Regions from separate parts of the Streptomyces sp. NPDC001980 genome, predicted to be linked through region 1. Evidence: riboswitches for the same ligand, from Rfam matches in the RefSeq annotation. Region 1 holds a riboswitch; each other region holds the start of a gene.
The links. Region 1 has a riboswitch for cyclic di-AMP ahead of ABT137_RS29035 (C40 family peptidase). Riboswitches for the same ligand answer to the same signal wherever they lie in the genome.
Positions count from the first base shown of each region.

Region 1 (4,163 bases):
AGGATCGTCGTCGCATTCGGGTAGTCCTCCTCGAACTGGAGGATGTTGCGGATCGTCGCGCCCCGGAAGGCGTAGATCGACTGGTCGGCGTCACCGACGACGCAGAGCTCGGCGGGGGGCAGGTCGTGCTCGCCGGGCGGGGTGTCGGCGTCGTCGGCGCGGGCGACGGTGCCGGTGCCGACCAGCTCGCGGACGAGCGCGTACTGGGCGTGGTTGGTGTCCTGGTACTCGTCGACCAGGACATGCCGGAAGCGCCGGCGGTAGTGCTCGGCGACGTCCGGGAAGGCACGCAGCAGGTTGACCGTCGTCATGATCAGGTCGTCGAAGTCGAGGGCGTTCGCCTCGCGCAGCCGCGACTGGTAGAGGACGTAGGCCTGGGCGAGGGTCTTCTCGAAGCCGTCGCTCGCCCGGGCGGCGAAGTCCTCCTCGTCGACCAGCTCGTTCTTGAGGTTGCTGACCTGGGCGCTGAACGACTTCGGCGGGAACCGCTTGGGGTCGAGGTCCAGGTCGCGGCAGACCAGGGCCATCAGGCGCTTGGAGTCGGCCGCGTCGTAGATCGAGAAGGAGGAGGTGAAGCCGAGCTTCTTGCTCTCCCGGCGCAGGATCCGCACGCAGGCGCTGTGGAAGGTCATCACCCACATCGCGTTCGCGCGCGGGCCGACGAGGTGCTCGACGCGCTCCTTCATCTCGCCCGCGGCCTTGTTGGTGAAGGTGATCGCGAGGATCTGGCCCGGGTGCACGTTGCGCGCGCCGAGCAGGTGCGCGATGCGGTGGGTGAGCACGCGCGTCTTGCCGGAACCGGCGCCGGCCACGATGAGCAGCGGGGAGCCGGCGTGCACGACGGCCGCCCGCTGGTTGTCGTTCAACCCCTCCAGGAGCGCGGCCGGGTCCAGGGCCGGGCGGGCGGCGCCGTCGCGGTAGTAGGCGTCCCGGTCCGGGGGCGCGTCGAACTTCCCGCCGAACAGATCGTCCGGAATCGACTCCGGAGCGTGCTCGTCCTCGGGCGGCGGCGGGGGTTCCTCGTCATGGCCGCGGGGGGCCTGGAGGCTCGCCAGGAAGCTGTCGTCAAAGAGGCTGCTCATCGCTCTCCGAGTCTAGGGCGCCCCACCGACAACCGGCCGCCGCCCCGAAAACTCGCCCGGGTGACCGAACAGATCCACTCGGTCACGGCCGGTCAACGCGCGTCACGCAGCCGCGAACGCTCACCCCGAACCGTTCGACCCTCCCGGGCAAGTCGCCCATAACACCCCGGATCGCCCCGCCTGAACACATCGCAACGCCGAGGTCACGAAAATGTATCGGGCATATCGCACATCAAACTTCACAGGGACCACACGAGTTGGCTAGCGTGCCGGGCAGGCCGTACGACCCCCACCGGCGAACATCGCCGGGCCGCACGGCCTCCGCCGAGTCCGGGGCGCCACCGCGCATCCGGAGCCGGGGACCCACACCGATCCCGGGGTGAATCGGTCCCGACTCCCCTCCGGGGAACGGACCGTAGGGCAACCCTTCCGAACCACCCGCCCGAACCCGACAGCTAACTCGGTAGGCGGAACACTGGAAGGAGTCGCCCCCGTTGGCGTCGCACCGCAAGTCCCGGCCCTCAGGAACGCGCGCGGCAGGCATACGCACCCCCGCGCTGGCCACCGCCGCCCTCACCTCCATGGCCCTGTTCTCCCAGACGGCCGAGGCCGCGCCCTCCGACGACGGCAAGCCGAGCCTGGAGGAGGTCGAGAAGAAGGTCGACGCCCTCTACCGGCAGGCCGAGTCGGCGACCGAGAAGTACAACACGGCCAAGGAGCAGACGGGCAGGCAGCGCAAGCAGGTCGACACCCTGCTCGACGACGTCGCCCGGCGCACCGACCGGCTCAACAAGGCACGTGAGGAACTGGGTTCGTTCGCGGCGGCCCAGTACCGGACCGGGGCCGACGTCCCCGACACGGCGACCTTCCTGCTCGCGGACAGCCCCCAGGACTACTTCGACCAGGACCAGCTGATGAGCCGTCTGACCTCGCGCCAGAAGGGCGCGGTCGACGACTACGTCACCGAGCAGTCCGCGACCATGAAGAAGCGGCAGGAGGCCTCCCAGAGCCTCGAGTCGCTCACCGAGACGCAGGGCGACCTCAAGACGGCCAAGACCACCGTGCAGACGAAGCTGGCCTCCGCGCGGGAACTGCTGTCGCAGCTGACGGCCGCGGAGAAGGCCCGGCTGGCGGCGATCGAGAAGCGGCAGCAGGAAGCGGCGGACCGCAAGGCGGCGGAGCTGGCGAAGCAGCAGGCCGCGGCGGCCGACCAGAAGGCGTCGTCGTCCTCGACGTCGGGCGGCTCCTCTTCCGACTCGGGTTCCGGCTCCGGCTCGGACTCCGCCTATGCCACGAAGGCCGCCAAGGCGATCGCCTTCGCCCGCGCGCAGATCGGCAAGCCGTACGTCTGGGGCGCCACCGGCCCCGGCTCCTACGACTGCTCCGGGCTCTCCCAGGCCGCCTGGAAGGCCGCGGGCGTCTCCCTGCCGCGCACCACCTACGACCAGGTGAACGCCGGCACCACCGTCTCCCTCGCCGACGCCCAGCCCGGCGACCTGGTCTTCTTCTACGACGACGTCAGTCACGTCGGCATCTACATCGGCAACGGCATGATGATCCACGCCCCGAAGCCCGGCGCGTACGTCCGGGAGGAGTCGATCTACTACGGCGGCGAGTCGATCATCCACAGCGTGGTACGCCCGGCCTGACCCCACGGGGCGCCCGCCATCCCTCGGGCGCCCCCGCCCGCTTCTCCGCTCCCGCTCGCAACCCGCCACTCCGAGCGCCACGGCGCACCTCTCCCCTATGGCACCCGGCCGCTCCCCCGCACGCCCCCGGCTCGCCGTCGCGCGGTTCTCGGGCCGCACGCGCGCGTGCCCCGTTCGTGCTGCGGCCGACTCTCCCTAACATCAGGGGCATGTCCGGCATTTCCCCCCTCCGCGCCTGGTGGGCGCAGCGTCCGCCGGCGGCCGGGGCCGCCGTGATGGCCACCGGCATCATGTCGGTGGGGTTGCACCTGGCGGGCGCGGAGACCGTGTCCCGGGTGGCGCTGGTGCTGACCTGCGTGCTGTGGGTGGCGCTGGCGGCGGACTTCGTCGTACGCCTGGCGCGCGATCGCCGGCGGTGGGCGCAGGAGGCGCGGACGCCGGGCGCGCTCACCGCCGTGGCCGCGACCACGATGCTGGGGACACGGTTCTCGGCGCTCGGGTGGCAGACCCTGGCCGAGGCCCTGCTGGCGCTGTCGGTGGTGCTGTGGCCGCCGTTGCTGGTCCTCGTCGTGCGGCACTGGAAGCCGAGGATGCCCGGCGCGGTGTTCCTGGCCTGTGTGGCCACGCAGGGCCTGGCCGTACTGGGAGCGACGCTGGCGGCGGCCGTGACCACGGCGTGGCTCGCGCACCTCTCGCTGGTCCTGTTCTGGCTGGGGCTGGCGATGTACGGGCTCGCCGTGCCCCGGTTCGAGTGGCGACAGATCGCCCAGGGGCCCGGCGACCAGTGGGTGGCGGGAGGCGCGCTCGCGATCTCGGCGCTGGCCGGGGCGCGGCTGCTGTCCGCCGACAGTGCGCGGCTGTACCTGTGGAACGACGACGACCGGGGTGTCCTGCGGGTGGTGACGGTGGCGCTGCTGGTCCTGGACCTGGCCTGGTACGTCGTCCTGCTGGCCGCGGAGGTGGCATGGCCCCGGCTCCGTTACGACGTGCGCCGCTGGGCGACGGTGTTCCCGATGGGGATGACGGCGACGGCGACGCTGTCGGTCGCGGCCGCCGTCGGCGGTGCATGGCTGAAGTGGCCGGGGCGGGTGCTGGTGTGGGTCACGGTGGCGGCCTGGCTGACGGTGGCGGCCGGTGCGGCGGCGGGCGCCCGGGCCGCTCTCAGGAAGGCCCGCTGAGGATGCCGGGGATGCCGAGGGTCACGTCCACAGCACGGCGATGAAGATGTTCACCACCGTGAGCAGACCCACCAGGCCGAAGGCGCCCTTCTCGACCTTCTCGTCGTCCCGTTTCACGTAGACGAGCCCCAGGATCACGATCAGCAGGGCGAGCTTCACGCCGATCTTGACGGTGTTGACGTGGTGGTCACCGGCCTCGTTGAGGCCGACCAGGATCACGCCGGTCGCGAGCATGGTGAACGCGCCGTGCAGCA
Region 1 covers NZ_JBEOYD010000021.1:62,609-66,771, forward strand. Annotated here, with positions in the region: gene pcrA (DNA helicase PcrA) at 1-1,082, opposite strand, end outside; cyclic di-AMP (ydaO/yuaA leader) riboswitch at 1,395-1,568, shown strand; gene ABT137_RS29035 (C40 family peptidase) at 1,577-2,731, shown strand; gene ABT137_RS29040 (tellurite resistance/C4-dicarboxylate transporter family protein) at 2,941-3,909, shown strand; gene ABT137_RS29045 (hypothetical protein) at 3,931-4,163, opposite strand, start outside.

Region 2 (4,163 bases), on a different contig from region 1:
CAGCTCTGGAACCTGAACGTGCGCACGACGTCACTGCCCGACGGGCAGAGTGGGTACTTGTCCTTGAGCTGCCGGTCCTCGTAACCGGTGCAGCTCCAGGAGGCGTTGGCGTTGGCCGGGCCGTTGACGAACGCCTTGGCGTCGCCGGTGATGATGCGCAGCAGCCGCGGCATCTCGGTGACCTTGGAGGTCGGGTTGCCCTCGAAGGTCAGCGTGACCTCCTTCGCCGTCACGATCTGCCCGGCGTTGCCCTCGGTGCCGCCGCCCGGCTTGTCGGCGTCCCGCTCCTGCTTGCCGTTCTGCAGCCGCAGCACGGGCCAGTAGTACGTGGACTTGTCGCCCTGGTCCGCGCAGCTGGTGTCGGCGTTCGCGAGGTCCTGGTCGCTGGCGAAGGCGTTGTTGGACTGGTTGCCGATGTAGTCGTGGAAGTGGTGGGCGCCGTTGGAGACACCGGGCGCGACGATCACGTTGTCCGAGTTGAACAGTCCGTTCGCGTTGACGCCACAGCTGGAGGAGAAGGTGCCGGTGGAGCCGCCGGGCTGCTCGGCCGGGGTCGAGACGTTGGGCTGGACGGAGGTGATGTCCGCGTAGTCGGCGGCGACCGGGCCGTTGCCGCCCTGGCCGCCGGCGCCGGTGCCCTGGCTCGGCGCGGCGCTGCCCTGGCCGCTCTGGCTCGGCGTGGCACCGTCCTGGGGGGTGGCCGACTGCCCGTCGCCCTGGTTCGAGGAGCGCAGGGTGCAGGCGGCGAGGTCGTCGAGGCCCTGCGGGCGGTCGCCCTCGCGGTCGATGGCGTCCGCGATGCGCTGGATCGACTCGGACCGCTTCTCCTTCAGCGGGTCGATGATCGCCTGGTCGGCGACGCCGGGGTTCTGCTCGATCTCGGCGGCGGACGCCGTGAGTTGCTGGTAGGCGGCCGCGATCTGCTGGTCCAGCTGGGCGAGTTCACGGTCGACGTCGGCCCGGGCGCCGTCGGGCACCGCCGTGAGCCGGCTGCCGACGTCGGGGCAGTAGATCGTGGGCGCGGACAGCACCTGGCCGGTGGCGACCTGGCCCTGGTCTCCGCCGCTCTCGGTGGCCGAGGCATAGACGTTCACCGCGACCAGTCCTCCGCCGCCGAGCATCAGGGCGACCGCTGCGAAGGTCGCGCGTTGTGCGCCGGTCGGGCGTCTGCGCCTGTTGGGTCTCAAGGTCGTTCCCCTGCATGTCGTGGGCGGCCGGGCATAGAAATCCCCCGCCCTATACGACACGTGACGCCACTGTGTTCAACAGACCCACGAATTCACGGTGACCTCACAGAAAGCGGGCGTTCCGGAGCAGGGGGACGCGACCGACGGCAACGCCTCGGTGACCCTGCGAATGCAATGGAAGCGCGCGAAATGCCGTGCCCTACGGTCGAGTTTCGAACGCTACGACGAACATCACAATTACGTATCGGACATTAGCCACTTCAACCTTCACACGAGTGACACAAGTTGGCTAAGTTGACGGGCAAGCCGCTCGGCTCCCCCCGGCGAATCCCGTCGGGCCGCGCGGCCTCCGCCGAGTCCGGTGCCCCTCAGGGGCGGATCCGGAGCCGGGGACCCAACCGAACACTGGGGTGAATCGGCCGACCGTCCGCAAGGGCAGAGGCCGTAGGGCATGCCTTCCGGACTTCACCGCGCCCGAACCCGACAGCTAACTCGGTAGGCGGAGTACGGAAGGAGCACGACCCCTCAATGGCGCCCGAAAGCCGTGACGAGGTTCGACAGCGGATCGACAGCCTCTACGACCAGGCCGAGAACGCCACCGGGAACTACAACGCCACCCGTGCGATGAGCGGGGGCTCGCGTTCACGCGGCGTCCCGCTGTTCAAGCGGCCCCGTCGCGACGACCCGGGCCTCGACAACATCGCCCGGGAGTGGTTCGAGGGGGCGCGTTCGAAGCTGGGGCCGAGCGTGCCGGCCGCACTTCCGTCCGACCGGCAGCCCGACCGACCCGGCCCGCGGCGGCCCGTCAGCTCCATGGCCGCCGACCTGCTCGGCCAGCTGGAGGACTCCGGACCGGCCCGGCTGGAGCTGACCGCGGGGCCGTCCGCGCAGAGCGAGATCGAGGTCGTCCGCGAGCTGCCGGCGCGCCCGAGGCTGGAGTTGACGGCGGGGCCCGCGACGGCGCTGCCGGCGGCGCCTTCGGGTGCGCCGAGGGCGCTGCCCGCCGCCGCGCCGCAGCGAGCCACGCCGGGTACCTCCAAGACCAAGAACCAGCTCAAGCTCGCCAAGGCGCGCGAGGTGCTGTTCCAGCGCACCGGGCAGCGCGCGATCGCCGCCCTCGACCCGGCACCGGCCCCGATCCCGGTCGCCCAGGCCGCTCCGGCGGCGCCCAGTCCCTGGCCCACGCCCGAGGCCCAGGTCCCGGCGCAGCAGTGGCAGGCTCCCGCGGTCGGCATACCGAACCAGCGCACCGGCAGCGGCTCCTTCCGGGGCGACTCGGCCGCCGCCACGCGCGCGCTCCCGGCGGTGACCGAGACGGGCGGCATCCCGATCGTGTCCCCGTCGGACACCGGTACCTTCCGCATCATGACCCCGGGGGGTGCCGACAGCGCCCCGACCCGGGCCGCGGCGGACGCGGGCGGCTTCCGCGTCATGACCCCGGGCGGTTCGGGCGGCGGGACCTACCAGACCGCGTCCACCATGGACGCGGGCACCGCCCAGGGTCCGGCCCCGTCCCCGGGGGACACCGGTTCCTTCCGCATCATGACGCCGGGTGCCACGGGCTCGTTCCCGATGCCGACCCCGGGCGACGCGGGCGCCGTCCCGACCCCGGACCCCATGAGCACGAGCGCCTTCCCGACCGCGGACCCCATGGCGAGCACCAGCGTCTTCCCGACGGCGGCTCCCACGAACACGGGCGCCTTCCCGACCGCCGCCCCCACGGACAGCGGCGTCTTCCCGACCGCGGCGCCCGCCCCGGCCCCCGGCCCGATGGACCCCGGCGGCTTCCGGGTCATGTCGCCGAACGCGCCTGCCGCCTACGCCGACATCCCTCCGGTCGCCGCCGACACCGCCTACGCCTACGCCGCGTACCCCACGGCGGCTCCCGTCGCCCCCGCGACGCCGATGGCCACCATGCCGCCGGCCGCGCCCTTCGCCGCGGCACCCGCCGCCGACATGTACGGCTCCTACGCGGCAGGCATGCAGCCCGACGGCGCCTACGCCTACGCCTACGCCGCCACCATGGCCATGCCCACGGCGATGGCAGCGCCCGCCGCCGCTATGCCCGCGCAGATGCCCGCGCAGATGGGGGCACCCATGGCGGCCCCGATGACAGCGCCCATGACGGCACCCCTCGCACCGGCGATGGCCGCGATGCCGACGGCCATGACCGCGCCGCCCGAGGCGATGATGGCGGCCCCGCCCACCATGGCGATGCCCACTGCCGCCCCCGCCCCGGTCGTCACCGCCCCGCTCCCCACCACGCCCCTGCCGACCGCACCCCCGCAGGTCCCCGCCCCGGTTCTCCCCGCGGCCGCGCCCGGCGCCTACGCCGACCCCGGCGTCTTCCTCCAGCCGGGCGCCGGGGCCGAGCCGGGCAAGGCCATGAAGGCGCTGGCGTTCGCGCGGGAGCAGATAGGCCGGCCGTGTGTCTGGGGAGCGACCGGGCCGGGGGCGTACGACGCCTCCAGCCTGACCCAGGCCGCCTGGCGCGCCGCCGGCGTATCGCTGCCGCGCACCGCGCCGGAGCAGACCCTGGCCGGCACCCCGATCACGCTGGCCGCCGTCGAGCCCGGTGACCTGGTCTTCTTCTTCGACGACGACAGTCACGTCGGGATCTACGCGGGCGGCGGCGCGATGGTGCACGCGCCGAGCCCCGGGGCGCTCATCCGCGAGGAGTCGATCTACAACGCCGGGGAGTCGGCGATCCACCGCGTGATCCGCCCGGCCTGACCCCCGGCCGTCGGGCTCAGACCCTCCGCCGCCGGGTGCGCCAGCTCTCGTGGTGGTCCAGGAGGGTCTCCTCGACGGGCCGGTAGGCGAGGCCCAGTTCGTTGACGCTGCGGCCGTTGTCGACGCGGAAGCGGATGCCGAGGTGGTTGCGTATGTAGTCCTGGGTCAGGCCGAAGAGCGGGCCCAGGACCCGTACCGGCCCGTGCGGGAGTGCGGTGCGCGGCAGGCGCGGGTCCCACGGGT
Region 2 covers NZ_JBEOYD010000026.1:93,956-98,118, reverse strand. Annotated here, with positions in the region: gene ABT137_RS32835 (DUF1996 domain-containing protein) at 1-1,121, opposite strand, end outside; cyclic di-AMP (ydaO/yuaA leader) riboswitch at 1,528-1,705, shown strand; gene ABT137_RS51085 (C40 family peptidase) at 1,716-3,920, shown strand; gene ABT137_RS32825 (NAD-dependent epimerase/dehydratase family protein) at 3,937-4,163, opposite strand, start outside.
Region 2: another riboswitch for cyclic di-AMP. It lies ahead of ABT137_RS51085 (C40 family peptidase); the one in region 1 lies ahead of ABT137_RS29035 (C40 family peptidase).

Region 3 (4,163 bases), on a different contig from region 1:
GCCACCTCGGTGAACGGCAACAGCATGTTCTGAGCAGCCCGTTCACGATCCTCCCCCGTCGTCCATCCCCCTTCCCGAGAGCAGAGCGCCATGCGCCAGTCCCGCCCCCGATCCGCCCACCCCGGCGCCGGCCCGGAGGTCGCTCCAGGCGTTGTCCGGCTGGGTGACCCCCTCGTCAACTTCTACCTGGTGGATCACCCGGACGGGCTGACCCTCGTCGACGCCGGCCTGCCCGGACAGCGGCGCACGCTCCTCGACCACCTGGCCGCCGCGGGACGGAGCCCGGCCGACATCCGGGCCGTCCTGATCACCCACGCGCACCCCGATCACACCGGTCTCACGGCGGAGCTCCAGCAGGCCGGCGCGGAGGTGTGGGTCCACGAGGACGACCGGGCCATGCTCATGGACGGCCCGCGCAAGGCCATGCGGCACGCCAAGTCCGAACGCTCCCCGCTGCCGTACCTCGTCCGCCGTCCCGCCGCGCTCGCCACCATGGTGACCATGGCCCGCCAGGGCGCCTTCACCGCACCGCCGCCCGCCCGGGCACGCACGTTCGGCGACGGTGCGCGGCTGGACGGCGTGCCCGGGCGGCCGCAGGCGGTCGCGCTGCCCGGCCACACCCCCGGCAGCACCGGCTTCCACTTCCCCGACCAGGGCCTGCTCTTCACCGGCGACGCCCTGGTCACCCAGGAGGCCTTCACCGGGCACACCGGCCCCTGCCTGGTCTGCCGTGCCTTCACCCACGACTCCGCCGCCGCCCTCGCGTCGCTGGACGGCATCGCCGGCCTGTCCAAGGACACCGTCCTGCTGCCGGGGCACGGTCAGCCGTTCGACGGCGGCCCCCGCGAGGCGGTCGCCCAGGCCCGGCATTTCGGCGTCCACTGACCCCACGGCGGCCCCCGCCGCCCCTCCGCCGACCCCGTGAGTCTTCACCCGTGTGACTTCCCCTCTTCCGATGGCGTATGCTGGTGTCACCGACGCGGGGTGGAGCAGCTCGGTAGCTCGCTGGGCTCATAACCCAGAGGTCGCAGGTTCAAATCCTGTCCCCGCTACTGAAACTCAGGGCCGGAATCCAAGAATTCGAGGATTCCGGCCCTGAGTCATGCCCAGGTCTGTGTTCCTCATCACGCACGTCCACCGGCCGCGTTCCTGCGCGCCACCGGCGGCGGCATGGCGGACGACATGGCACTGCTCGCCGTACGACGGCCCTGAGCGGGGTGTGGTCACGGTCGGTGTCCGGATGACCGCCCTGCGCATAACAACTGAGTCGCCATCAAAACCTGTGTGACTCCTGAGCTGAGCGGTGGGCACCGTCGACTCGACCGTTTTTGACCGGTCGTGGCAGGTAAGTCCAAGCTTTGAAAGCTTAATGATCAAGACGAACGGCTTGGAATCTGGTAGCCGGGTCTATTAACGTTCGATAACGCAGCGCGGTCGTCCCAGCCGTCACCCGCGACGGCTCCGTGCGCACGCGCCGAATCCCGCAAGGGAACCGGGGAACCACCACCTTGGGGTGAATCGCACGGCTACCGCCGGGTACGAAACGGCCGGTATACGCGCGTAGGAGACCTTCCCGCTCCGAACCCGTCAGCTAACCCGGTAGGCGGCGGAAGGAAAGGAGTGCGCCCGCGTGGCGTCCAACCCGCCTGCTCCGACAGCCCCCTTCGTGCCCAGCCAGCGTCAGCCCGACACCTTCGGCTACGGCGGCTACCGCGCCGACGAGGGCCCCTTCGAGGAGTGGAACCCCACCGAGGAGTCCCTCTCCGCGGTACGCGGCCGGCACCGGGTCGCCAAGCAGAAGGGCGGCGGGCTCGCCCGCAGCTCCACGGTTCTCGGCGTCGGCGTCATAGCCGCCGTCGGCGCGGGCGGCATGGCCAGCGCCAACACCGGCAAGCCGCCGGTCTCCATCTCGCTGCCCGACCTGCCGTCCTCCGTCGACTCGCTGCTCGGCGAGGACGGCGGCCACCAGGCCACCCAGACCACGCTCAGCAGCGTCACCACGACGACCGCCACCGACTCGGACTCCTCCTCGTCCGACGCCGGCGAGGCGCTGCGCAGCCGGATCATCGCCCAGGCCGCGCAGCAGCAGAACCAGCTCGACACCAAGGCCAGCGCCAAGGCCGTCGCCGCCGCCGACAAGGCGGTCGCGGACGCCGAGGCCAAGGCGGAGAAGGCGGCCGCGGCCAAGGCCGCCGACGCCAAGGAGAAGGCCGAGGCCTCCGCGAAGCAGAAGGCCGAGCAGGCCCGCCTCGCCGAGCTGGCCAAGCAGTACACGCTGCCCGTCGTCTCGTACACGATCACCGGCACCTTCGGCCAGGCCGGCTCCATGTGGGCCTCCGGCTACCACACCGGCCTCGACTTCGCCGCGCCCACCGGCACGCTGATCAAGGCCGTGCACAGCGGCACGGTCACCGAGGCGGGCTGGGCCGGCTCCTACGGCTACCGCACGATCATCACCCTGGACGACGGCACCGAGCTGTGGTTCTGCCACCAGTCCTCGATCGGCGTCAAGGTCGGCCAGAAGGTCGCCACCGGCGACGTCATCGGCCGCGTGGGCGCCACCGGCAACGTGACCGGCCCGCACCTCCACCTGGAGGTCCACCCGAACGGCCAGGCCACCGCCATCGACCCGATGACCTGGCTGCGCGGCAAGGGCCTCAACCCCTGACCCTGGCCCTGACCAGGACCCGGACCTCACCTTCCGGCCTCCGGCGGCCCTGACGGCAACCCCCCGGCGTCAGGGCCGCCGGTCTGCCTGCCACGCCTCGGGCAGGCGGTGCGCCTTCAGCCGTGCGCCTTTACAAGAACTTCGTGTTGCACCGGCATGGGGTGCCCGGCGACGCGTGTTGAAGTGAAGTATGAGTGCTTCTTCCGCTTCCCCGTCCCTCCGCAAGCTCGGCGCCTCCGACCTGGAGGTCTTCCCGCTCGCCCTCGGCGGCAACGTCTTCGGCTGGACCGCCGACGAGGCCACCTCCTTCGCCGTCCTCGACGCCTACGCCGCCGCGGGCGGCAACTTCGTCGACACCGCCGACTCGTACACGGCGTGGATCGAGGGCAACAAGGGCGGCGAGTCCGAGACGATCATCGGCAAGTGGGTCAAGGCGCGCGGCAACCGCGACGACGTCGTCATCGCGACGAAGGTCAGCCAGCACCCCGAGTACCTGGGCCTGTCCGCCGCCAACATCAAGGCCGCCGCGGACGCCTCCCTGCGCCGTCTCGGCACCGACCACATCGACCTGTACTACACGCACTTCGACAAGCCCGAGATCCCGGTCGAGGAGATCATCGGTGCGCTGGACGAGCTGGTGCGGGCGGGCAAGGTCCGGCACATCGCCGCGTCCAACATCACGCCGGAGCGACTCCAGGAGTCCCTGGACTTCTCCGACCGCGAGGGCCTCGCCCGGTACGTGGCCCTCCAGCCCCACTACAACCTGGTCTCCCGCGACACCTACGAGGGCCCCCTCCAGGACCTGGCCTCCCGCACCGGCCTCGCGGCCGTTCCCTACTTCTCGCTGGCCGCCGGCTTCCTTACCGGCAAGTACCGCCCCGGTACGACGGTCGACAGCGTGCGAGCGGGCCGCGCCGCCCAGTACGCCGAGTCGGAGCGCGGCCAGAAGGTGCTGGCGGCCCTGGACGAGATCGCCGCGGCCCACGAGGCCCCGATCCCCACGGTCGCCCTGGCCTGGCTGGCAGCCCAGCCCACCATCACGGCCCCGATCGCCTCGGCCCGCACCCTCGAACAGCTCCCGCCCCTGCTGGGCGTGGCGGACCTGACGCTGACGGACGAGGAACTGACGAAGCTGACGACGGCTTCGGCCTGACGGCTTCCGCTCCCTCGTTCTTTTCTCTTTTCCGCCGCAACGGCGCTCAGCCCCCACGGCGCATTCCGGCGGTGCCGAGCCGTCCGCGACTCCGGAGCACTAGCTCCGATACGGGTTGTAGGCCGGATACGGCACCGCCGCCCCGTAAGCCGACGGCGCATAACCGGCGTACACCGGCCGCCACCCGCCCGGCGCAGCCGTCCGCGCCGCGTACTCCAGGGCCGGCCGCACCAGCTCCCGTCGGTTCCACAGCTCCGTGAGGAGCTCCCGTTCCCGCACCACGAAGTCGGCCCCCGCCCGCCCCCGCTGCCCCCGGCGCCGCAGCAGCGCCAGCGTCGTCGC
Region 3 covers NZ_JBEOYD010000006.1:339,268-343,430, forward strand. Annotated here, with positions in the region: gene ABT137_RS12410 (nuclear transport factor 2 family protein) at 1-33, shown strand, start outside; gene ABT137_RS12415 (MBL fold metallo-hydrolase) at 91-885, shown strand; tRNA gene ABT137_RS12420 (tRNA-Met) at 979-1,052, shown strand; cyclic di-AMP (ydaO/yuaA leader) riboswitch at 1,463-1,621, shown strand; gene ABT137_RS12425 (M23 family metallopeptidase) at 1,631-2,668, shown strand; gene ABT137_RS12430 (aldo/keto reductase) at 2,859-3,821, shown strand; gene ABT137_RS12435 (PrsW family intramembrane metalloprotease) at 3,921-4,163, opposite strand, start outside.
Region 3: another riboswitch for cyclic di-AMP. It lies ahead of ABT137_RS12425 (M23 family metallopeptidase); the one in region 1 lies ahead of ABT137_RS29035 (C40 family peptidase).

Region 4 (4,163 bases), on a different contig from region 1:
CTTCAGGGTGTGGTAGACCTCGGCACCCCAGCGCAGCGCCTCGGAGAAGGACTCCGCGCCGATCGGGGCGATCATGAACTCCTGGATGTCGACGTTGGAGTCCGCGTGCGAGCCGCCGTTGAGGATGTTCATCATCGGGACGGGCAGCAGGTGCGCGTTCGGGCCACCGAGGTAGCGGAACAGCGGCAGGTCGGACGCCTCGGAGGCGGCGTGCGCGACGGCGAGGGAGACGCCGAGGATGGCGTTGGCGCCGAGCGAGCCCTTGTTGTCGGTCGCGTCCAGGTCGAACATGGCCTGGTCGATCAGGCGCTGCTCGGTGGCGTCGTAGCCGACGAGCTCCGGGCCGATCTGCTCGATGACGGCGAGGACGGCCTTCTCGACACCCTTGCCCAGGTAGCGGTTGGGGTCGCCGTCACGGAGCTCGATGGCCTCGAAGGCACCGGTGGAGGCGCCGGACGGGACGGCGGCACGACCCGTGCTGCCGTCGTCGAGGCCGACCTCGACCTCGACCGTGGGGTTGCCTCGGGAGTCCAGGATTTCCCGGGCTACGACGACGTCGATGGACGGCACGAGCATCTCCTTCATGGGATGTGACGCTGGTTGTGCGGGGCGCACGCGGGCCTGGCCGGCCCTTGCTCAGCCTTGCGACTAGAGCCTAACCGTCCCGGGGCCGTCGGCCGGCACGACCGACCGGCCCGTGGACACACAGACGGTACTCATTGTTCACGTGCGGAACAAAGGGGGTCCCGATGAAGAACGGGAGAAGAGCGGGCCAAGAAGCAGGCCAGGAGAGAGGCCAGGGGGACGGCAAAGAGAAACCCCGCCCCGGTGCGTTCGGGGGAAAACGCACCGGAGCGGGGGCCCGTGGGGGACGGGGGTGACCCTCACGTGGTCTCCACTATGGGGACCACGGTTGTGTGGGAGCTGTGGTTCAGCTGGGCGCCGCTTAATACTCAGGGCGGCCGCCCCGCGCCTCGCTTCGCCTTACTTCAGGTGCAACTGCTGGCCCGGGTAGATGAAGTCGGCGTCCTCGACGATGTTCTTGTTCAGCTTGAACAGCGCCTGCCAGCCGCCCTTGACCTTGTGCTTCTCGGCGATCGAGCTGAGGGTGTCACCCTTGACGACCTTGTACTCGCCGTCGCCCTTCTTGACCTTCTTGCCGGTCGGGGTGGTGACGGTCTTCTTGGCGGCCGGACGCTCGGCGGAGCGGGAGGCAGCCTGGGTGTCGGTCGACCGGGTGCTGGTGCCGGCGCTGCTGCTCGACGAGGAGCTGGCGGAGGAGCCGGCGGAGCTGCCGGTGTAGGCGGCACCGGACAGGCCCGTGCCGCAGACCGGCCAGGCGCCCTTGCCCTGGGCGGCGAGGACCTTCTCGGCGATCTCGATCTGCTGCGCCTTGGTGGCCTGGTTGGCCTGCCCGGCGTACTGCGTGCCGCCGTACGCGGCCCAGGTGGAGGCCGAGAACTGCAGACCGCCGTAGTAGCCGTTGCCGGTGTTGATGGCCCAGTTGCCGCCGGACTCGCACTGGGCGACCGCGTCCCACTCGGAGGCGGTGGCGGCGGAGGCGCTGCCGGCCGCCATCAGCGGAGCGGCGACGGCGACACCGGTGACACCGGCGACAGCGATGGCGCGGACGGCCTTGGACGGACGACGGTGCTTGCCCTTGCCGGAGAACAGCATGGATCGATCCCCTCACCGACGCCTGCGAGGTGAGCTGTCGGGTTCGGGCCGGTTGAGTTGCCCGGCCGCACACCGTGTGTCGGTGCGCGGCTTCACCCCGAGCCGGATCGGCGGCGTCAACCACCGGTCCCGGCACTTACCTTGGGTCCCCCGCTCCTGCCTACGGCGCATGACGCGACGACTGTTCCCGGGTGGCCGCTGGCAGGACTCGGCGTTGCGACGGCCGGGGCTCGTGGTGACGAGCGGCCTCGACCGTAAACAGGCCATCAGGTGAATTTCAAAGATGATCAGGGCTTCTGAGACTCATCCCACACTTTCACCAAAACGGACATTCAGCTCGAAGCGGGGCGCCAACTCCCGCCGCTTTTCGTCCTATTCGCTGCCGAGTTTCAGGGTCTGACCGGGGGCGATGGCGTTCGGGTCGGTACCGATGTCGGCCTTGTTCGCGTCGTAGAGCGCGCGCCATCCGCCGTCGAGGTCAAGGGAGTCGGCGATGGAGGCGAGGGTGTCGCCGTCGCGGACGGTGTAGGTGCCGCTGTCACGGGAGGCGTGCCGACCCGAGGAGGTGGCACTTTGACCGTTTGTCACGCTTTCGTCCGCCGAGCCGCCACGATGCTTGCCGCCACTGCTGACGGCCCCCGTGTCCACCAGACTCCAAGAGCCCCCGGTCTGCCACGAATTGTCCGAGTCGTCAGCCTCGGAAGCAGCAGGACTCCCACTCACCTTCGAAGCGTCGGAGTCAGATCCGGAGGATTCCGACTTGTCCGTCTTGCTGGATTTGCTAGGAGTGTCCGCCTTGGAGCCACTGTCGGCACTCGCGCTCGGCGAGGGGGTGGCGGACTCGTTCCCGGAGTCCGTGGCGCCCGAAGAGGAGTCGGAACCGGAAGAGGAGGACGAGTCCGACAACCCGGAGGACGAGTCCGACAACCCGGAGGACGAGTCCGACGAGCCGGAGGAACCGGATGAATCACCCGAGTCGCCGAGGCCCGTGTCGACGTTCACCGAGGCGTCGTCGGAGGAGAGTCCGGCGAGCAGGGCACAGGTCCGCCAGGGCTTGGTCCCCTGGTCGGCGAGTATCTTCTCGGCGACCGCGATCTGCTGCGAACGGCTCGCCTGGTCGGGCGTACTCGCGTACTCCAGGCCTCCGTACTTGCTCCAGTCGTCCAGGGAGATCTGGAGGCCGCCGTAGTAGCCGGTGCCGTGGTCGGCGCTCCAGGACCCGCCGCTCTCGCACTCGGCCACCTGGTCCCAGGTGGAGCCGTCGGCCGCGCTGGCGTTCACCGCACCGAGGAGCGGGATGGCGATGGCGGAGCCGGTCACCCCGGCCGCGACGAGGAGCGCCGGAGCCTGGCGGGGGCGACGGTGACGACCGTTCCCGGAGAGCATGCGGAAACCTTTCGAGCGACAGCGGTGACCGGCACGACGGGTCCCGCAGGGGCGCCGCGCTGATGGGTGAACGTATCGGCAGACGATCACTTGTCACAAGTTAATGCCGCGTAGATCACGTGAAGATCACAGACTTGAACACTGGTCACCTTTGGCCCGTACAGGCCGGTACGGGCTTCGGCCGGGGCGCGGCGAGGGCTCGGCAAGGGCCTGCGAGGGCCTGCCAGGGGCTTCAGGGACCGGTGGGCGTGAACTCCACGGGGAGCGTGCGCAGTCCGCGCATGATGAGCCCGCCGCGCCACCGCAACTCGCTCTCGTCCACCGCGAGTCGCAGGTCGGGAAGGCGGGTGAGGAGACCGGCGAGCGCGGTCTGCCCCTCCAGGCGGGCGAGCGGGGCGCCCAGGCAGTAGTGGATGCCGTGGCCGTAGCCGAGGTGCTGGTTGTCCCGCCGGGCGAGGTCGAGGGTGTCCGGCTCGGCGAACCGCTCCGGGTCCCGGTCCGCCGCGGCCAGGACGACCAGGACCGGGTCGCCGGGCGCGATGTGCTGCCCGCCGATCGCGACCGGCTCGGTGGCGAACCGCCAGGTGGCCAGCTCCACCGGCCCGTCGTAGCGGAGGAGTTCCTCGACACCTGTCTCCAGCAGCCCGCGCTCGCCGGCGGCCAGGGACTCCTGGAGGCGTGCCCGCTGCCCGGGGTGGGTGAGCAGTGCGTACGTCCCGTTTCCGATCAGGTTGACGGTGGTCTCGAACCCGGCGAACAGCAGGATGAACGCCATGGCCGCGGCCTCGTTCTCGGTGAGGTGCTCCCCGTGGTCCGAGGCCCGGATGAGCCCGGAGATGAGGTCCTCGCCGGGACCGGCCTCGGCGGGCAGCGCCTCCCGTTTGCGGTGGATCAGCTCGGCCAGATACCCGCGCATCTTCTTCACGGACCGCGCGACCCCGCCCCGCGGCCCTCCCCCGTGCCGGATCATCATCCCCGCCCAGTCCCGGAAGTCGTCCTGGTCCTCGGGCGGGACGCCGAGCAGGTCGCAGATGGCGTAGATGGGGAGCGGAAAGGCGAACTCGTGGATGAGGTCGGCCTCGCCCCGCTCCGCGAACCCG
Region 4 covers NZ_JBEOYD010000012.1:14,572-18,734, forward strand. Annotated here, with positions in the region: gene eno (phosphopyruvate hydratase) at 1-576, opposite strand, end outside; gene ABT137_RS19990 (transglycosylase family protein) at 985-1,677, opposite strand; cyclic di-AMP (ydaO/yuaA leader) riboswitch at 1,682-1,855, opposite strand; gene ABT137_RS19995 (transglycosylase family protein) at 2,050-3,063, opposite strand; gene ABT137_RS20000 (cytochrome P450 family protein) at 3,296-4,163, opposite strand, start outside.
Region 4: another riboswitch for cyclic di-AMP. It lies ahead of ABT137_RS19990 (transglycosylase family protein); the one in region 1 lies ahead of ABT137_RS29035 (C40 family peptidase).